DNA from 4 places in the Klebsiella sp. CSG-1 genome. Region 1 is predicted to be linked to each of the others. Evidence: predicted binding sites of a transcription regulator. Region 1 holds the regulator's gene; each other region holds the start of a gene.
The links. Region 1 encodes Fur, which represses iron uptake genes when iron is present. Its sites were predicted from a motif close to ATAATAATGAGAACNACTATCAA; they were not measured.

Region 1 (5,321 bases):
TGGCGGTAAAACTCAGATAGCTCTGGGTCTTGCAGCCGGATGGCAGAATGTCCAACATAATACCCTAACCCGACGAAGCGAAAAAAAGAACTTTGCCATGAAATTAAATAGCCGCACGCAATCTGCACAAAATCCGCACAATAATTCCCCGGTTGTCCTGGTCCACGGTCTGTTTGGCAGTCTCGACAACCTGGGCATCCTCGCCCGCGACCTGGTGAACGACTACGATATTTTGCAGGTTGATATGCGTAACCACGGTCTTTCTCCCCGTTCGCCGGAGATGACCTACGCGGCGATGGCGCAGGATCTGCTCGATACTCTTGACGATCGGCAGATAGAGAAAGCCACCTTTATTGGTCATTCGATGGGCGGAAAAGCGGTCATGGCGCTCACCGCGCTGGCGCCGGAGCGCATCGCAGGCCTGGTCGCCATTGATATTGCTCCGGTGGACTATCACGTGCGCCGTCATGATGAAATTTTCAACGCCATCAATGCCGTCACCGACGCCGGCGCCGCGTCCCGTCAGCAGGCGGCCACGGTGATGCGCGAACATCTACAGGAAGAAGGCGTGATTCAGTTTCTGCTGAAATCCTTCGTTGATGGCCAGTGGCGCTTCAACGTGCCGGTGTTATGGGATCAATATCCGCACATCGTGGGCTGGCAAACGGTTCCTGCCTGGCCTCATCCAACCCTGTTCATCCCGGGAGGCAACTCCCCCTACGTCACCGATGACTATCGCGATACCCTGCTCGCCCAGTTCCCACAGGCGCGGGCGCACGTCATCGCCGGCGCCGGCCACTGGGTACATGCGGAGAAACCGGAAGCCGTCCTGCGCGCCATTCGTCGCTATCTGACCGCTTTGCAGGCTTAACTGGCTAAAAACTGCCCGACCGCGCTGCAGAATGCCCGCGGTCGTTGGCGCAGCGGTTCGCCTGATGTATTATGGCGCGCTATCTGTGTCGGCTATAGCCCGGCAACTTGTTTCCCCGAAGTCACTCTGAATCATGGCAAAAGAACAAACGGACCGTACGACATTAGATTTGTTCGCAACCGAGCGTCGCCCGGGTAGACCAAAGACCAATCCGCTTTCGCGCGATGAACAACTGCGCATAAATAAACGCAATCAGCTCAAACGCGATAAAGTTCGCGGCCTGAAGCGTGTGGAGTTAAAACTCAACGCTGAAGCGGTTGATGCGCTCAACGAACTGGCGGAAGCTCGCAATATGAACCGCAGCGATTTGATCGAAGAGATGCTGATGAACCAGCTGGCAACCCTGCACAGCCGGGATAAAGCCTGAAAATCCTCAAAAAAACACTTTCATGTAGCAGAGTGTGCAGTCGGGCGTGATTGCTGTTTCCGCGCCCTCTCCTGTTCTGCTATGATTGCCGTTATCTGCGGGCATTACGCCACTACCACATCATTAAGTTTCAAGAGGTTATTTTACTCATGGCAATCATCGGCATCTTTTTTGGCAGCGACACGGGCAACACCGAGAATATTGCAAAAATGATTCAGAAGCAGCTTGGTAAAGATGTTGCTGATGTTCACGACATTGCCAAGAGCAGCAAAGAAGATCTGGAAGCCTACGACATCCTGCTGCTCGGCATTCCGACCTGGTACTACGGTGAAGCTCAGTGCGACTGGGATGACTTTTTCCCGACGCTGGAAGAGGTCGACTTTAACGGTAAACTGGTTGCGCTGTTTGGCTGCGGCGATCAGGAAGACTACGCGGAATACTTCTGTGACGCGCTGGGCACCATCCGCGACATCATTGAACCGCGCGGCGCCACCATCGTTGGCCACTGGCCGACTGCGGGCTATCATTTTGAAGCTTCTAAAGGCCTGGCGGATGACGATCACTTCGTCGGTCTGGCTATCGATGAAGACCGCCAGCCGGAGCTGACCAACGAACGCGTGACTAAGTGGGTTAAGCAGGTCTCTGAAGAGCTGCATCTCGAAGAAATCAAAAACGCCTGATGATTGTGCGGCGTTACCGTTAAATTTCGCCGCATTAATAGATAGAAGCAATCAAACTAATAGCTACAAGTTTTTAACTTTTAATCACATATCTGTACAATGTCCTCTGATTTAACGAGGTCAGGTGACGCAGTTTGTAGCTGGGACCTCGTTTTTGACAGCATACAAGGCCCGATACTTGCAGTTTTCATTTAACGATGGCAGTTCTATAATGAGACGCATTGCATCGGGTGATTCTCTGTATTACTTCCGCTGATGGAAGTAGATCGTTTAGCAACAGGACAGATTCCGCATGACTGACAACAATACCGCATTAAAGAAGGCTGGCCTGAAAGTCACACTTCCACGATTAAAGATCCTGGAAGTCCTGCAGGAACCGGATAACCATCACGTCAGTGCGGAAGATTTATACAAGCGCCTGATCGACATGGGTGAAGAAATTGGTCTCGCTACTGTTTATCGCGTGCTGAACCAGTTTGATGATGCTGGCATTGTGACTCGTCACAACTTCGAAGGCGGTAAATCTGTTTTCGAACTGACCCAGCAGCACCATCACGATCACCTTATTTGCCTCGATTGTGGCAAAGTGATCGAATTCAGCGATGAGTCTATCGAAGCGCGTCAGCGTGAAATCGCCCACCGCCATGGCATCCGTCTGACCAACCACAGCCTGTATCTTTACGGCCACTGTGCGGAAGGCGACTGCCGCGAAGATGAACATGCACACGACGCGCTGGAAAAGTAATTTCCCACCGCGCGGACCGCAAAAAGCCAACCTGACGGTTGGCTTTTTTTATGTGCAAACGCCTACCCTTTTCTGCGCGCGGTATGCTCGTCGAGAGCACGAGTAAACTGTTCCTCATCCCACCGGTTTGCCAGCGCTTCCCGCACCAGAGTCTGTTGGGTTTTCGGGACCATTCCACCTAATGGCGGGTCGGTATCAAGATTGGTGGGGAATGAGTAGCCCCGGGCAGCCACGGCAATCAGCGCCTGAAAATCGCCCGCGCGATATTGTCCGTCCTGAAGCTGGGGATAGATTTTTTTCAACACCAGCTCATGGTTCACATCTTCCATCGGGACGCCGAACGCCGAGGAGATCTGCAAAAGATTAGCGGTGCGAACATGATCAGTCGTCGTGTTGTTCCCGGCGGCATGAAACAACGCCGGGTTAAAAAACAGCCCGTCGCCTTTTTGCAACGGCAACTGAACATAGTGCTGGTTAAAGTAGTCGACGAACTCCGGCTGGCGGTAGGCCATATAGCCGAGCTCATACTGATGCGAAAACGGCAGCAGGCGCGTAGGCCCTGACGCCAGCGGCATATCGCTGTGCGCAACCGCCCCTTGTAACGTCAAATACTGCGACAGAATCTGCGCAGGGATGGGAAACTCGGCAACAAACTCGCCCTGCTGAAAGCCGAGATGATAATCGCGATGGGGCTGCTGCGCTTCGCCGCCAGGGCGTACCTGGTTAACCTGAGCGGTCATTCGCCACGCAGGTCCCAACCACGCCTGACAAATTAACCCAAGCATTTCATTAGCATAGTAGTCGCAGAAGGTCTGCGGGCTACGCTCCGCCAGCTTTTGTAACGCATTCCAGATCCGGCCATTGTTCCCCGCGCGAGAAAAGTGGTCAGCCTGAACCCGGGTGCGAGACTCATCGGCCATGATGGTTTCAAACACCGCCGAAGCGCGGTCGATGACATCCATATCCTGATAAAGCCCGCGTACCACCAGCACGCCGGGACCGTAAGAGAGCCCCTGATGTAGCTCGCTTAATACCGCATGTTTATTGGTCGCCGCGACCTGCGCTAACACGTCATGGTCGTAAATCAGAACTTCCTCAGCGACTTCGCTGACCAGCGGATAGTCTTGTTTGTTCACCTGCTGCTGACAGAAGATGTTGAAATCCTCAACTGAGGCCCGATCGGGTCGGACAAAATATTGCGATGTCATGAGTAGCTCCACGGGGTAAGGGTGCCAGACGGCGGTTATTTTTTTGTTCAACGTCTCGAAAACGAACGTTGTTAAGAAATAACTTAGCAGCTAGACTCCACATCAAGAACCTCAAAAACACCTCATAAAAACCTCATGTGATCGATGGCAAAATTTACCCAAAAGCAGATAGCCGCTCAGTCAGGACTGAGTCTCGCCACGATCGACCGGGCGCTACATCATCGGGGGCAGGTACACCCGCAAACGCTGCATCGCATTCAGCAGGCTCTGGCCGATCTGGAACTGCTGCAAAAGTCCGGGCTCGCCCAGGGAAGAACGATCTATTTCGATGTCATCATGCATACCCCTGAACGCTTTAGCGAGCTGGTCAGGGAGGCGCTCAGCAGCCAGTTAGCCAGCTTTAACCCCTTTCGCATTCAGCTCCGCTTCCACTGTTACGAGGACATCAGCGAGCGAGAGATGAACGCGCTGCTGAAAAAATGCGCGCTCAGCAGCCACGGCGTGATTTTAAAGGCCATGAACTCCCCCTCGCTGGTTTCCACCATCGACGCTTTGCTCAAACGCCGCGTGCCGGTTGTCACCATCGTCACCGACATTCCGTCCAGCGCCCGTCTGCGCTACATCGGCATGGATAATGTTGATGCGGGCAAAGCCGCGGCATTTTTGATGTCAAAGTGGCTGGGCGCCGACAGCACTCAAATCGCCGCCGTCACCGGCAGCAATGATTTCATCGGAGAGCGGGAGCGTATTGCCGGATTTATCTCGGGAATTGAACAGTTTGCCCCGCGCAACAGCATCAATGTCGTCGCCGGCGGACTAGGCATTGACCATCAGATGTACGCCTGTCTGTGCCAGTACCTTGATGCTCATCCGCATACCGAAGCGGTCTATACCGTCGGCGGCGGTAACGCGGGGATTATCCGCGCCTTCGCCGAGAGAAACCGACGCATAAAGACCTTTATCGGCCATGATTTTGACCGGGAAAACCGGGCACTGATGCAGGCGGGGAAAATCGATGCGCTGATAGAACACAATCTGCAGCTGGATGCGCAGACCGCATTCCGCTCTTTGCTGGCCTTCCACGGTTTTATCCCTGAGGGCGACTCGCTCAAACCCTATTCACGGATCAACATCATCACCCGGTTCAATATGTATACCTGAAAGGAAGATGCGCAGTCGGTGAAGAGTGCGCATCCACATCGCCTCAGCGGTATGCTGGCGTGACCCACAGCGACCCCTGCTCATGGCTGTCGACAACCGCCTCGACAAACGCCACGCCTTTAAGACCATCATACACCTGCGGTACCGCGGCCCCCGTCAGGCTGAGCGCCTGCTGCGCCTCACGGCTATGCAAGGCTGCGGCGAAGCCGCTGTAGAGGTTGCTGAACGC
Region 2 (5,321 bases), on a different contig from region 1:
TAAAGCTGCCGAGGACGATGGCGCGCTGATTCGCGAGGATACCACTATTGAGCAGCTGCAGCAGCATCCGTTCGACGCGGAACGGATGCTCGTTAATATCTTCCAGCACCAGAATGCCGTTGGCGATTTGCGGCAGCCACGGCGTGCCAATCAGCGAGGTTATCATCGCCAGATTGCCGCCCCACAGAGTTCCCTGGGCCCGGCAATCCGGGCCTTCGCCCTGCCACTCGAGGGTAAATTCCGGGTTGCGCAGCGCCTGCCAGAAGTGGTGTTCGGTAAACGGGTCCATGGTTTCGGCGCCAAAGTTACCGGCCAGCATCGGACCACTGAAGGTGATTATGCTACCCTTTGCCAGCAGGCCCATCTGAATCGCTGTAAAATCGCTGTGTCCGCAAATGATTAGCGGGTTCTGCCGCTGGCGCGCAGCGAGGGCCTGCCAGTCGATGTGCGGCAGCAGGCGGCTGGCGCCGTAGCCGCCGCGTACCGCCATCACGATGCGGTTAGCGCCGTCGAGGGTCGCCAGTTGGTTAATGTCGTTCAGGCGCTCATGCTCAGTTCCGGCAAACCGCTGCTGGCGGCGAGGGATGACCTCCTGGTGCAGGACCTGATGCCCGGCTTCCTGCAGACGTTGAACGCCGCGGTATGCTGCCTCCTGGTTGAGGCAGTAACCTGAGGGGGCGACCAGATAAAACTGAGACATGACAATTCCTTGCTAAGAATGAAAGGGTTATCATGCCGCCTGGAGCGATTATTGTCATCTCCAGGCGGCAAACTTCAGCCAATAAGGATAGATGTGTGAAATTGAGATGGTATGTTTTTATCGTTGTATTGTTGGCCGGTTGTAGCTCAAAACAGGATTACCGTAACCCGCCGTGGAACGCTGAAGTTCCGGTTAAGCGGGCGATGCAGTGGATGCCGATCAGTGAAAAAGCCGGCGCGGCGTGGGGCGTTGACCCGCAGCTGGTGACGGCGATTATCGCCATTGAATCCGGTGGCAACCCGACGGTTATCAGCAAATCCGGAGCAGTAGGCCTGATGCAGCTGAAGCCTTCCACTTCCGGGCGCGATGTCTACCGGCGCATGGGCTGGCGCGGCGAGCCGTCGGTCAGCGAGCTGAAAAACCCCGAACGTAATATCTCGATGGGCGCGGCCTATCTGAGTATCCTTGAGAATGGCCCGCTTGCCGGGATTAAAGATCCGCAGGTGATGCGCTATGCGGTGGTGGTCTCCTACGCCAATGGCGCCGGGGCGCTCCTGCGTACCTTCTCCTCGAATCGTCAGGATGCGATTGACGAGATTAACGATTTGGATGCCGATGAGTTCTTTGAGCACGTGGTGAAAAAACATCCGGCTCCGCAGGCTCCGCGCTATATCTGGAAGCTGCAGCAGGCGCTGGACGCCATGTAGCCGCCTGCGCTCGCGCTGCGCTTCACGGGGCGACACGTCGGGTGTCATCCGTAGAGCACAGCGCGAGCGGAATGTTTTTCAGACAATCCTTAGAAGTCGTAGCCGACGGTAGCGGTCACGCTGCGTTCGGCTCCCCAGTAGCAGTTGCCGGTTCCGTAGCAGCCGGAGAGATACTCCCGGTCGCTGAGGTTATTGGCGTTAACCTGCACAAAAGCCCCTTTCAACGACGGCGACCAGACGCCGAGATCGGCGCGCACCATCGCATCCAGTAAGGTGACCGACGGCAGGCGTTCGGTATTAGCGTCATCCGCCCACTGTTTCCCGATATAGCGTACGCCAGCCCCGGCGCTGATCCCCGCCGGGAACTGATAGCGCGCCCAGAAAGAGGCCATCTGATCCGGCGTCAGCTGCGGCGTATTGTCGCTCGTCCCATCTTTGGTGTCCTGGAAGCGCAGGCGGTTCCAGGTGTAGGAGGCGAGGGTGCTCAGCTCAGGCGTAATCTGGTTGCGCATCTCCAGCTCCACGCCCTGAGAGTGAACTTTTCCTGCTGGAATAAAGGTCGCGGTGGCGATGTTTGGATCGCGCGTCGCCACATCTTTTTGCGTTAAATCGTAGACCGCGATGCTGTACATATCGGCGGAGCCCGGCGGCTGGAACTTCAGCCCCGCTTCCAGCTGTTCTGCAGTGGTGGGTTTCAGCAGGGTACCGTCGGCGCCCGGCAGCATCGCAGGGGTAATCGCCTGGCTATAGCTCAGATACGGCGAGAGGCCGTTTTCCAGGGCATACAGCAGCGATGCCCGGCCGCTGATATGGTCATCGGAGCGGCGGCTGGAGGTGCCGAAGGTATCGCTGACCTGCTGCGAAACAATACGGTCGTAACGCCCGGACACATCCAGATGCCAGCGCGCCCAGACCATTTCGTCCTGCAGATAGATCCCGGTCTGGTAATAGCGGCGGTTGTTGTTATCGCTGTAGGTCACGGTATGTCCGGTCTGCGCGCTATAGCCGCTGAACGGATCGAGAGGCGACGCGCTGCCGGCACCGGTCCACAGATCGTTGCGGAAACGGTGATATTCTCCACCGAGAATCAGCGTATGGGCCAGTTCGCCGGTGGTGAAATCGGCGCGCAGGCGGTTATCGGTTGACCAGGCATCCAGCGAACCGCGCGAGCCGCTGTAGCCGCGCGCCAGACTATCGCTGTCATCAATCCAGCCGACCTGATACACCTGATCCAGCGATACGTTGGTGTGGGTATAGCTTCCGGCGGAGTAGGCCGACCAGACGTCATTGAACTGGTGAGTGAACTCGTAGCTGTAGATCTGCTCGCGGCGCTGATACCCGTCTGACGGATCGCCTTCGTTGGTGCTGGTGGAGAGCTTACGCCCGTTGTGGGCATAGCGGGTGCCTTCCAGCGGCAGCGAACCGTGATAGCCGCCTGACGGATCTTTTTGCAGGTAGGCGCGCAGCAGCAGCGAGGTGTCAGTATCCGGTTGCCAGAGCAGGGAAGGCGAAATAGCGTAGCGTTCTTCGCGGGTGTTATCGTACTGAGTATCGCTGGTGCGCGTCATGCCGATAATCCGGTAAGCCCATTGATCGTTGAGGGCATCGGTATAATCGAAGGCGGCCCCTTTGGTATTCTGCGTCCCGCCGCTGAGGCGGAAATGGCCTTCCGAGGTAAACTGCGGACGTTTGGAGGTCAGATTCACCACCCCGCCCGGCACGCTCTGACCGTACAGCGCCGAAGAGGGGCCGCGGATGACGTCAACCCGTTCAACAAACCACGGATCGATTTGCAGGACGTTGTGGCTACCGCCGTCGCTCATCAGGCGCATGCCGTCGAGAAACAGGTTATCAACATCACCGCCGTGGTAGCCGCGTAGCGATACCGTATCAAAGCGGGTTGCGCCGCCGCCGAAGCTGGAGTAAACCCCCGGAGTGTATTCCAGCGCCTGGCTGATGGTATTGGCTCCCTGATCATCCATCTGTTGACGGGTGATGACGGAGACCGATTGCGCGGTGGTAATCAACGGCTGATCGGTTTTGGTCGCGCCGGCCGAGGTTTTGGCGCTATAGCCCTGCGTTGGCGAGATGGCAGAGTCGATGGGTTGCGCGGTGACGATAACCGTCTCTTCCGCCAGGCTGGCAAACGGGAAGACGCTGGCCAGCGCGTACAGCAGCGCCGGGCGTTTGAAGATGACGCGAGCGGTCATGACATAATCCTGAGTTGACGTAGCCTGGTACTCCTGTACGCCACCACGCATAAAAAACGAAAGTGTCATCTTTCGTAAAAAAGTAATGCGAATTATTATCGTTTGCTTTCTCGCGATCAAGCGCGTTTTTGTCGCGCTCGCTGGCAAAGACCGCGATAAATATCAGGATGTTGCTGCGTAAGGGGCGCGTCATGCGCCCGAAGGGGGAGAGAGGGAAACCCGCTACCTACTAATTCAGGTGGGGGATAACGCGTTCAGCGACGGCAATTCCAGCCGATCAGCGCCCAGTCCCGGGCGTCAACCTGAATTGTCTCCGGGTTTTGCTGCGGATACCAGCGGGCGAGACGTTCCCGCTCGGCCGGGCTGAGTGCGCCGAACGCCGCCACGACGTTGCGCTCAAACAGCGGATAGCTGCTGTTATCCTGAGTGTCGCCATAAATAAAGTCGACGCTGGCATTAATCCCCATTTGATACAACACGTTCACGGCATACATATAGTTCGGCAGCGCCGCGCCGTCTCGTCCCAGCACGCGCAGGATCGTCGGTGAGGCAAACCCCGGGTTAACCAAATGGGTGGTGTAGACCCGCAGCTGCGCCTGACGATCGAGCTTCGTCATCGCATCGCGCAAATCGGCCACCAGGGTGGAACGGGAGGCGATGGCGATATCGCAGCGCGGTAGCCCCTCCCAGCTCTCTTCCCACGCCCGCTGGCGCCAGACCGCGTGGCGAACGCCTTGCGCCGTAGCCCGACGGGCGGCGACCTCCAGCATCCCCTGACTGTAATCGACGCCGCAGATCTCTTTGAGCTGGCTGGCCAGCGCCAGCGAGACGGTACCCGGCCCACAGCCCATATCAAACAGGCTGCTGGCGCCGTGCAAATCGATTTTTGCCAGCAGCTGCTGCAGATAGCTGTCGATGACCGGGGCGTCGCCGATGGCGATGTTTTCCGCCCGGGCATCCCAGTGGGCGGGCGGTTTCTCTTTCCGTCCTGCCAGAGCGAGCTGTTGTTGGTAGAGGCGGGCAAAATCGATATCGTCAATCAACATAAGAGTCTTCCATCAAGGCGGGTGACCTGAAAACAGCAGACTAACGCGATTGCGAGCCGCGCGGGAGAAAAAAACGCGGCGGTGAGCCCGCCGCGTACGAGGTTTACGGCGCCGGTTTTTTATCCGGTTCGGCGAGCGCATCGTTGGCGGCCGGCTGGGTGCTGACGGCCGCAGCGGATTTTTCCACATTCCCGACCGGGCGCGAGGCCGGCAGTGAATCGCACGGTTTCTCTTTCGGGCAGACCAGATCCAGCATTTTCAGCGTCACGCCGTTGGTCCAGCCGAAACCATCCTGCAGCGGATATTCACCGCCGCCACCGCCGGTGCCCGTCGAGCTGACATCATACTTTTCGACCAGCTTTTGTTGACTGTCGTAGGTATGCTGGACATTGCTGAGGAAGCGCCAGCTCACCTCCATCGCAATTTTCTGCTGGTCGTAGTTTTGTAGCCCCTGGGCGGCAACCCACTGCAGCGGCGCCCAGCCGTTCGGTGCATCCCACTGCTGACCGCTGTTCACGGTGGTCGTGGTTAAGCCACCGGGTTTCAGCAGCTGCGATTCTGCCGCCGCAGCGACCTTCGCCGCTCGCTCGCGGGAAGCGGCGTTTACGTACAGCGGGAACAGGGCCGCGGCGGTGAGCTGATTACGGACCTTATGGGT
Region 3 (5,321 bases), on a different contig from region 1:
TTTTCCTCAAAATAGCAGAATAGAGTATGAGAGGCTTATGGGAACATCAAAGCACATCAAGCGTTATATCGCAAAAGTAAAGTAGTGGCGCCTTACCATGGAGGGTGAGGCATTTACCTGGCCGCCTGCAGCCCTCCCGCCACACGATGGAAAGGCCCGGTCCTGGAATGAGCATGAATCATGCGTAGAAATGAGATCCAGCAGTCCGTTCTCAACGAACTGGTACGCTGGATAAAAAACAACCTCGAGAAAAAACTCACGGTCAATGCACTCAGCGTGTTTTCCGGGTATTCCGAGTGGCACCTCTTTCGTCTGTTCCGTCATCATTTTAATATGTCGCCGATGGAATATATCAGGCAACAGCGTATGTCGCTATGTCGTGATTTATTACAGATGCAACCGGCTTTCCGTATCGTCGATATTTGCATTATGGCCGGATATGAAGATATCAGTGCATTTAACCGGACATTTAAGAGGTATTATTCTCTCACCCCCACGCAGTTTCGCCAGCGTATTAATGAACAATCCGGATAATCCTTGCTGAAGTTAAAAATAAAAGGCCGGGAACAGACTTATGTTCCCGGCCAGGCAGAACAGGATCAGAAATGCGTATTTACGCTGACATAGAAGGTCCGCCCTGACTCATTATAGGTCTCCGCACCGGCACCGTATAAATAGGCGCCGGTGGTCGCGTTCCCGGTCGTTTGGGCATTTCCAGCACGGTAGTGGCGTATATCAAAGAGGTTATCCACGCCGCTGGTCAGGCTGAGATTTTTGTTCACATCCCAGGTCGCGCTCAGCCCGACGATGCTGTACGGACTCACTTCGTTCAGCTCACTACCGGATACCGCCTCGCCTTTGTAATTGAAACGCTTAGGTTTCTGCCGCCCGTACCAGGTAAAGGTGCTTTGCAACGAGAGATCGTCGCGGACCTGCCAGCCGAGCGTAGAGTTAAGGGTAAACTGCGGAATCACCGACAGGCGATCGCCGGTCGTCTTGTTCTTACTTTGCAACATCCAGGTCAGGTTATTACTCCAGTTGACCGTTTCACTCACCGGCAGGTTAAGCGAACCTTCCAGCCCCTCCACCAGCGCTTTGGGGACGTTCTCCCACTGATAAATATTCGTGGTTCCATTGCTTGCCGTACCGACAGCTGAATACCCGGACTCAATTTTATTGCGGTAGTCGTTACGGAACCAGGTTATCCCCGCCTGATAGCCTTCGTGCTTGTATTCCAGACCAATCTCTTTGTTAACGCTGGTTTCCGCCTTCAGGTCGCTATTTCCCATCAGATAACAGGCCGAACTGCTGGCGTAGCACCCCTGGCCGTTACTGTAGAGAATATAGTTGGGGTTGAGCTGATAGAGGTTCGGCGCTTTATAGGCGCGGGCAATGCCTAGCTTCAGGGTCCAGTCGTCGCTCAGTCCCTGCGACAGGTTCAGCGACGGACTCCAGTTATTACCGACGATGCTGTGATGGTCAAAACGCAGGGCCGGCGTCAGCATCGTACTATCGGTTAGCGCGATATTATCTTCGGTAAACAGCGAGAAAATTTCGGCGCTGCTGTAAGGCGTGCGGCCGGAGGTCGAAATACCGTCAATCGAGCCGTAAGAGAGTGCCTGGGTGGTCGACACGCCATCTTTCATCCGCTGCTGATTCCACTCGGTGCCCAACGTCAGGTTCTGCTCAACGCCCAGCGTAAACGGGATATTGACCTCGCTGTGCAGCAGAACGTCCGCCAGATCGATATCCGAGAATTCGCTGCTGGAGAAGATGCCCTCGGTCCCGCCGGCCAGACCTTCATTCATACGGGAGTTACGGGTATGTTCATACTGCGCATAGCTGTTGCTGGTGACACCGTTGTCCCAGCCTCCGGTCCAGGTCAGGCCGTAGGTCTGACGGTAAATTCGGTTGGTCTCTTTACCATACATGCTTTTCACGAGCGTACTGGTATTGGTGTTCTGGGTATCGCCAGCGTAGAGGTTGCCCTGGCGGCTATAGCCAGTTTCAAACTCCAGCGCCTGCATGGGAGCAAATTCCCAGCGCAGCTTACCGTGGATATCTTTGTTCACCACCCCTTCACGCCCGGCCGGATAAGATCCGGCATAGCTGCCGGTCCGCTCCGCCTCGTGGCCGGCGTTAATATCCTGGGCATCAGCCTGGGTTTTACTCAGGTTGCCCCATAAATTAAAACTCACGCTGTCCGACATCGGCCCCTCAAGGCTGAAGTTCGTCCGCTTCGTCGCCCCCTCTTTTCGGTGCTGCGGCGCGTTCATGTAGGTATTCCAGGAGCCGTGCCATTCGTTATTCACAGGCTTAGTGATGATATTCACGACGCCACCCATTGCGCCGTTGCCATAGCGCGCCGCCGCAGGGCCGCGAATCACATCAATGTGGTCGATCATCTCCGCAGGAACCCAACCGGTGTCGCCACGCGTATCGCGATCGCCGCGCCAGCCATAGCGTACCGAATTGCGACTGGTCACCGGCTTTCCATCGATCAGAATCAGCGTATTCTCTGGCCCCATACCGCGGATATCAATTTGCCGGTTATTCCCGCGCTGGCCGCTGGTCGAGTTGCCAGTCAGGTTCACCCCCGGCTGAGTGCGAATCAGTTCTGAGATATCGCGTGCCGGCGGATGTTTGCGAATTTCGTCAGCCGTGAGCGTTGATACGCCCGGCGCCTGTAAGGTCTGTCTGGCAGCAGTCACTACCATCGTCTCTTCGGTTTTGGCCGCAGCGGTATCGGCGTCCTTTGCCTCTTCCGGTTTGCTGATGTCGGCGGCCTGCGCGGGTAGCACCGCGCCCCAGATAGCCAGATGAATCAGCGCGGCCAGCGAGTAGTGTGAGTTTCGTTTCATGGAGTATGCCCTGTTTTCTTTTTTTGCTGTCGGGCGCGCCTCCTTCATCCTTAGATAAACAGCGGCAATCATTTCCATGCGAACAACTTAGTGCCTGGTTTTGGCATAGCAAGGCCCTCCCGGAAAATGAACGGGATATAAATAGCCTGTGGCCAAAATATAAAGTCTCACCCTGTCAAAAATGAAAAATACGCGTCAGCACTATTCTTAGATAGCGTTTTTCGATCAGCCTTAGAGATGATTATTGTGCGTTATCACGTTATTAGAAATGAGATTCATTATCAAGTTGATAATGTAAAATAGCGGAAACAGATTAAAATACAACAAATAAAACAACGGGATAAATAACAAATAATATTCTCAAGTCACTCAAATAATTAATACCAACACTTACAACAACATAAAAAAAACATTATTCAATCATATTATCTCCATAATCATTTGTGGCCGCTCATTCCTTTATCACAATAAAATGAATGCCCCAAAACAGAGAGCCTGGTTAGCCCGGCAATATGCCTGCCAGAATCGAGGCAGATAGCCTCTCTTTTGGCAGCACAAAAAGTGGCTCTCGCCTCTGACACAACCGGCGATGTTTCCCCGCGCAGTCGGGCAAACGAACAGGCTAACCCCCCCAGAGTTGACTAAAATATAGGGATGCACCTGCGGAGCTTCTCTCCATGAACATCCTCTCATTTCAACGACCCGCTATCGCCAGCTTTGCCTGCCTTGTTGCCCTGCTGTTTGCCGGTTCCGTTTATGCGGCAGTCGGGGAAAAGCAACCTCCGCCTCAGGAAAAACGACAGGCGCTGGAACTCAATACGCAAGAGATGCAGAAGCCCTGGCAAGGCGATCTCCCCGGTATGCTCGACAGACGCGTCATCAGAGTCTTAACCACCTACAGCAAGACCTTTTTCTTTATCGACAAAGGTACCCAGCGCGGGGCAACGCATGACATCTTCATTGAGTACGAACGCAACCTTAATCAACAGTTGATGAAGGAGAAAAAGCTCAAACATCGCCATCTGAAGGTACGGATAGTTTTCGTCCCGGTGGCCCGTGACCAGCTCTTCAGCGCACTCGTTGCCGGCAAAGGAGATATCGTCGCCGCAAATCTTACGATTACCGAGGATCGTCAGCAGCAGGCTGACTTCACGATACCGCTCTATTCCAATGTTCAGGAGCTTCTGCTCTCCGGTCCTGGTTCACCGGAAGTCGCCAACCTGGAACAACTTTCTGGCAAAGAGGTATTTGTTCGCCAGTCATCAAGCTATTACCAAAGCCTGGTCGCCCTGAATGCGCATTTTGCGAAAGAATCTCGTCCGCCGGTTATTATCGAAGCCGCTCCGGAATCACTCGAAGATGAGGACCTGATAGAAATGCTCAGCGCCGGCCTTATTCCGTTGACCGTCGTCGATCGTCATAAAGCGCTATTCTGGAAACAAGTTTTCCCCAAAATTGAAGTCCATCAGGATATTGTCCTGCGTAAAGATGCCAGCATCGGCTGGGCGGTACGTAAGAACAGTCCGCAGCTTCTCGCCTCGCTAAACCGCTTTGTGAAGGCTAACGGCCAGGGCAGTAAGCTGGGAAATACCATCCTGTTGCGCTATCTGAAGAACGCGAAGTATGTCAAAAATGCCGCCGCGCAGAAGGAACGGCGAAAATTTCTGGCGATGGTGGATATCTTCCGTAAATACGGCGCTCGGTATGACGTTGACTGGCTGTTAATGGCGGCCCAGGGTTATCAGGAATCACGCCTCAATCAGTCGGTTCGTAGCCACGTGGGCGCCATCGGCGTTATGCAGGTGATGCCGCGGACGGGCAAAGAGCTGAAGGTCGGAGATATCAGCAAGCTGGATCCGAATATCCATGCCGGGGTGAAATATATGCGCTGGATGATCGACCATTACTATGGCGATGAGCCGATGACCCGGCTCGACAAAGCGCTCTTTTCCTTCGCCTCCTATAACGCCGGGCCCGCCCGTATCGCCCGCCTGCGGACAGAAACCAGCAAGCGCGGTTTTAACCCTGATATCTGGTTTGGCAATGTGGAGTATCTGGCCGCTGAGAAGATCGGTTCCGAGACCGTCACCTACGTCAGCAATATCTATAAGTACTACATTGCCTATCGGCTAATTGTCGATGAGATGGCGCGCAAACAAAAAGCCACCACCCAGTCGAGCAGCGCGGCAACGCCCGCCGGGGAACAGGCCGCTCCCGCTACGCCGTGAGGCAGTATCATCGCTGGATACGCGGAGAGAGCAGATATAAAAAAGCCCCGAAAACGGGGCTTTTTCTTATGCTTTAACGACAGTGCCTAAGGATGATCTTAGAACGGGATATCGTCATCGAAATCCATCGGTGGTTCGTTAGAAGGTGCTGCCGGTGCCTGCTGCTGCGGGCGAGACTGCGCGCCGCCGCTAAACTGGTTGCCGCCCTGCGGCTGCTGAGGCTGACCCCAAC
Region 4 (5,321 bases), on a different contig from region 1:
GATTGCGGACCCTTAATTACTATTTGTGACACTGATTGATAACATTTCTCATTTCGAGGGCGCCGTTATGACCATCTTGCACAGCGTGGATTTCTTTAAGTCCGGGACTTCTGCTGTGGCCATTGAGCCACGTCTCCCTCAGGCGGCGTTCCCGGAACATCATCACGATTTCCATGAAATCGTCATCGTTGAGCACGGTACGGGGATTCATGTGTTTAACGGCCAGCCCTATACCATCAGCGGCGGTTCGGTGTGCTTTATTCGCGATCACGATCGTCATCTCTATGAACATACGGACAATTTATGCCTGACGAACGTGCTCTACCGCGCGCCGGATGCCTTTCGCTTTCTGAATGGCGTCAATCAGCTGTTACCGCAGGAGCAAGAGGGAAATTACCTTTCTCACTGGCGGGTGAACCAGACCGTGCTGCAGCAGGTACGGCAGATCGTCGGACAAATGGAAGATATCGGTCTCGAACCGGATATGCATACGCTCGCCGGACGGGAGATTCTCTTTATGCAACTGCTGGTCCTGCTGCGTAAAAGCAGCCTCGCGGAAGGGGCGGTCGGCAACGAAGCGCGGCTGAATCAGCTGATGGCCTGGCTGGAAGATCACTTCGCCGAGGAGGTCTGTTGGGAGGAGGTGGCGGCTAAGTTTTCCCTGTCGCTGAGAACGTTACATCGCCAGTTGAAGCAACAGACCGGCCTGACGCCACAGCGCTACCTCAATCGGGTGCGACTGATGAAGGCGCGTCACCTGCTACGCCATAGCGATGAGAGCATCACGGATATCGCCTATCGCTGCGGTTTCGGCGACAGTAACCACTTTTCGACGCTTTTTCGCCGCGAGTTTTCCTGGTCGCCGCGCGATATTCGCCAGGGACGGGACGCCATTCTTCAGTAACGCGAGAGCAGTCAACGTTTTAGCGAGCAAAAACGCGAATAATAAACCGTTATTGGCGGTGGAGTTCTGGTAGTGGCTGGTCAGCTGATTCTGCGCAAAGATGAGTTTTTTGCCTCTCCTTCTCAGGCGGTAGCGGTTGCCGACCGTTATCCGCAAAATGTCTTCGCCGAGCATACCCACGAGTTCTGCGAACTGGTGCTGGTATGGCGGGGAAATGGCCTGCATGTCCTGAACGATCGCCCATGGCGCATTACCCGTGGCGATCTGTTTTATATTCGCGCCGAAGACAAACACTCCTACGCCTCGGTGAATGATTTAGTTCTGCAAAACGTCATCTATTGCCCGGATCGTCTGCGGCTTAACTTTGACTGGGCGACCCATATTCCCGGTTTGTTTGGGACGTCGTGGATGCCGCACTGGCGGATCGGCAGTTCTGGTATGGCCCAGGTTCGCCAGGTGATTACTCAGCTGGAGCAGGAGAGCGCCCGCGGCGATGCGCAGGCTAATAACATGGCCGAGCTGCTGTTTGCGCAGCTGGTATTGATTCTTCATCGCCACCGCTATGCGACCGATAACCGTGCGGCGACCCAAAGCGAAACGCTCCTTGATAAGCTGCTGACCGAACTGGCCGGCAGCCTGAACCGACCTTTTATTCTCGAGCTGTTTTGTGAGCGGGAAGGGTGCGGCGAGCGTGCGCTGCGTCAGCAGTTTCGCCAGCAGACCGGGATGACGATCAACCATTACCTGCGTCAGCTGCGTATCTGCCACGCGCAGTATTTATTGCAGCACACCGAGCGCTTGATTGGTGACATTGCGATGCAGTGCGGATTTGAAGACAGCAACTACTTTTCCGTCGTCTTTAATCGTGAAATTGGCATGACCCCTGGGCAGTGGCGGCAACGCAGTCGCGTTGCCGCATAGGGCGTTAGCTGGCCATTCCGAGGCCAACGATATTGGCGGCGATGATAATCACCACGCAGCCCAGACTTAACACGCTGACCGGACGACGCCCGGCGCTGTTCCACTCTTTCAGCACCAGCCCGACCAGCCCGCCGCACAGCACATAGAAGCTCATATGCAGCATCCAGCTCATGTAGTCATACTGCGCGGGAATACTGGCGTGGCCCCAGGCATAGAAGAAAAACTGGAGATACCACATCAGGCCGCCCAGCGCCGACAGCAGCACGTTGGCGACGATCAGCGGTTTTGCCCGCGAGAAGTCGGCTTTGATCGACAGGTGTTTGACTTTAGCCAGACGAATAAAGCAGAAGCCAAGGTTGACCAGCGCGCCGCCGCCCATAATCACCACATAGCTGGGCAACGCGGTATACAGCGGGTCAACCCCCAGCGCCGCCGCGGCATCATGCATGGGTCTGGCGGCGTTCATCGCAAAGGACATCCCGGCAGAAAAAATGCCGCACATCACCGCCAGCATCAGCCCTTTTTTCAGATTGAAGTCTTCGGCTTTAATGCCCATCTTGCGTTCTTTCAGCTGGCCGGCGCGGGTGACTATCGCCACGCCAATCACCGCAACCAGCACGCCGAGCAGCGTCATCTGGCCACCCTGGGTATGCAGCAGCACATCGATCTGCCCGTTGATAATCGGGGTCATCAGCGTACCGACAATCAGGGTGATCCCGATGGCAATACCGATCCCCATCGACATGCCGAGGTAGCGCATGGTCAGGCCGTAGTTAATATTGCCGATCCCCCACATCGCACCAAACAGAAACACCGGCAGCAGCGTGGAGGCGTTGAAGGAACGGTAATAGGCCCAGAAATCAGGCAGCAGCATCGCGCTGATAGCCCAGGGAAGAATCAGCCAGGAGACAATCCCGCCGATTGACCACATGGTTTCCCATGACCACTGTTTAACTTGTTTGAACGGGGCATAGAAACAGGCTGCACTGGCCGCACCTATCAAATGCCAAAAAATACCCATCGTAATCGCGTGATTCATTGATTTTATCCTCATCTATTTTTTTATCGGATAAATCTTCTTCCGACACGATGAGTGTAAAAATCGGTCAGTTTTCTCGCCTTCAGGCTGTTGCCATGTGACGCTGAACTCTGGCAACCAAAAACTTAATTACTTGTTCCAGCTCACAAAAATGCAGGTATACCCTGTGGTTATAACCTTATTAAAAATACGGCATTGATAAGCGTTTTCAATATCATTTAATTAACTATAATGAACCAACTGCTTACTCGGCATTAACACTTCCTGCCGCTTAACAATAATGGAGATGATTATGAGTTATACACTGCCAGCCCTGCCGTACGCTTATGACGCCCTGGAACCGCACTTTGATAAGCAGACGATGGAAATCCATCACACTAAACATCACCAGGCCTACGTTAACAACGCCAACGCTGCGCTGGAAAGCCTGCCGGAATTTGCTGACCTGTCTGCTGAAGAACTGATCGCTAAACTGGATCAGCTGCCGGCTGACAAAAAAACCGTACTGCGTAACAACGCGGGCGGCCACGCTAACCACAGCCTGTTCTGGAAAGGCCTGAAAACCGGTACTACCCTGCAGGGCGACCTGAAAGCCGCTATCGAACGTGATTTCGGTTCCGTTGATAACTTCAAAGCTGAGTTTGAAAAAGCAGCTGCGACCCGTTTCGGTTCTGGCTGGGCATGGCTGGTGCTGAAGGGCGACAAACTGGCCGTGGTTTCTACCGCTAACCAGGACTCCCCGCTGATGGGCGAAGCTATCTCCGGCGCTTCCGGCTTCCCGATTCTGGGCCTGGACGTTTGGGAACACGCTTACTACCTGAAATTCCAGAACCGTCGTCCGGACTACATCAAAGAGTTCTGGAACGTGGTTAACTGGGACGAAGCAGCAGCGCGTTTTGCCGCCAAAAAATAAGGTTGCATTGTGCTGAACGAGAAGCGAGTCTGATGACTCGCTTTTTTTATATCCGCAGCAAAGGAGCAGCGATGCACTATCCGGTGAATGTCTTTGTGGGCAAGGTAAAGGATTACGACGGCAGCCGTCCAAGCGCCATCGGTAAAATTCAGGTCGACGGTGAACTGACCCTCGGTGAACTGGGGCTGGAGGGCGATGAACAGGCGGAGAAGAAAATACATGGCGGGCCGGACCGCGCGCTGTGCCACTATCCCCGTGAACACTACGCCCATTGGGCTCTTGAACTTCCGCAGCAGGCGGATCTTTTCTGCGCCCCGGCGTTTGGCGAGAATCTCTCGACCGAAGGGCTAACGGAAAACGACGTCTGTATCGGCGACATCTTCCGCTGGGGAGAGGCGCTGATTCAGGTGACGCAGCCGCGTTCACCGTGCTTCAAGCTTAACTATCATTTTGCTGTCAGCGATATGGCGCAGCTCATGCAGAACAGCGGTAAAACCGGCTGGCTGTATCGGGTCGTGGCGGGCGGGCTGGTATCCGGCGATGCGCCGCTGGAGCTGGTTTCCCGACTCAGCGACGTGAGCGTCCATGAGGCGGGCGCCATTGCCTGGCATATGCCGTTCGATGACGAACAATACCATCGCCTGCTCTCGGCGGCGGGGCTGTCGGCGAGCTGGAGCCGTACCCTGCAGAAACGGCGTCTGAGCGGGCAGATCGAAGACAATTCGCGGAGATTGTGGGGGAAATAGTTCGCCGATATCGCCGGAGGCGCTGGCTGCGAATTATCCCGGAAGCGGCGCGCTGCGCCTGTCCGGGCTACCCGTCTGTGGACGGTTGTTGTAGCCCGGCGAAGCGCAGCATAAGCCGGAGAAGAGCGATCAGGTGCGCTTATACAGCGGCAGCCAGATGGTCAGCCGCAAACCGCCTAACGGGCTGTCATCGGCTTTGACCCAGCCGCGATGCTGCTGAATCGCGGCCTCGACAATCGCCAGCCCCAGACCGGTGCCGCCGGACTCGCGATCGCGCGCCTCGTCGGTACGGTAGAACGGACGGAAAATCTGCTCGCGATCCTCCGGACTGACGCCCGGACCATCATCATCGACGTTGACCGTGATGCCGTCTTTATCCACCGAAAAACTGACCGAAATTTTGGTGTGCGAGTAGCGCAGCGCGTTACGGACGATATTTTCCAGCGCGCTTTCCAGCGCATTAGGATTGCCGTACAGCGGCCAGGGGCCCGGCGGATACTCGACGGTGAAGGATTTTCCAACCTGCTCGGCTTCAAACGCCGCGTTATCCAGTACTTCGCCCCACAGCTGATTGGCTTTCACCGTTTCACTGACCAGCGCGTTATTCGCCTGATTGCGCGACATCACCAGCAGGTCGTTAATCATGCTGTCCAGTCGGTGGGCCTCGGTCTCAATACGCTCAAGCTCTTTGCTCTCGCCGCTGCGACGGCGCAGTAAGGCCGTGCCCAGCTGCAGGCGCGTGAGCGGCGTACGCAGCTCGTGGGAAATATCGGACAGCAGACGCTGCTGACCGGTCAT

Region 2: AC007G_RS19505 (TonB-dependent siderophore receptor) is a predicted target of Fur. The motif match lies at 3,697-3,719, and genes of this name have one in related genera.
Region 3: AC007G_RS17600 (TonB-dependent siderophore receptor) is a predicted target of Fur. The motif match lies at 3,124-3,146, and genes of this name have one in related genera.
Region 4: sodA (superoxide dismutase [Mn]) is a predicted target of Fur. The motif match lies at 3,060-3,082, and genes of this name have one in related genera.

Annotation. Positions count from the first base shown of each region.
Region 1 is NZ_JBWNLD010000001.1:315,962-321,282, forward strand. It holds gene ybfF (esterase) at 98-871, shown strand; gene ybfE (LexA regulated protein) at 1,005-1,298, shown strand; gene fldA (flavodoxin FldA) at 1,448-1,978, shown strand; gene fur (ferric iron uptake transcriptional regulator) at 2,271-2,723, shown strand; gene AC007G_RS01595 (phytanoyl-CoA dioxygenase family protein) at 2,786-3,931, opposite strand; gene AC007G_RS01600 (substrate-binding domain-containing protein) at 4,076-5,092, shown strand; gene AC007G_RS01605 (Gfo/Idh/MocA family protein) at 5,136-5,321, opposite strand, start outside.
Region 2 is NZ_JBWNLD010000008.1:153,267-158,587, reverse strand. It holds gene ldcA (muramoyltetrapeptide carboxypeptidase) at 1-700, opposite strand, end outside; gene emtA (membrane-bound lytic murein transglycosylase EmtA) at 796-1,407, shown strand; gene AC007G_RS19505 (TonB-dependent siderophore receptor) at 1,497-3,617, opposite strand; gene AC007G_RS19500 (methyltransferase domain-containing protein) at 3,872-4,663, opposite strand; gene AC007G_RS19495 (alpha,alpha-trehalase) at 4,767-5,321, opposite strand, start outside.
Region 3 is NZ_JBWNLD010000007.1:57,937-63,257, reverse strand. It holds gene AC007G_RS17605 (helix-turn-helix transcriptional regulator) at 181-534, shown strand; gene AC007G_RS17600 (TonB-dependent siderophore receptor) at 600-2,861, opposite strand; gene AC007G_RS17595 (MltF family protein) at 3,539-5,089, shown strand; gene ssb1 (single-stranded DNA-binding protein SSB1) at 5,188-5,321, opposite strand, start outside.
Region 4 is NZ_JBWNLD010000012.1:38,861-44,181, reverse strand. It holds gene rhaS (HTH-type transcriptional activator RhaS) at 68-904, shown strand; gene rhaR (HTH-type transcriptional activator RhaR) at 977-1,825, shown strand; gene rhaT (L-rhamnose/proton symporter RhaT) at 1,830-2,864, opposite strand; gene sodA (superoxide dismutase [Mn]) at 3,157-3,777, shown strand; gene yiiM (6-hydroxyaminopurine reductase) at 3,849-4,523, shown strand; gene cpxA (envelope stress sensor histidine kinase CpxA) at 4,653-5,321, opposite strand, start outside.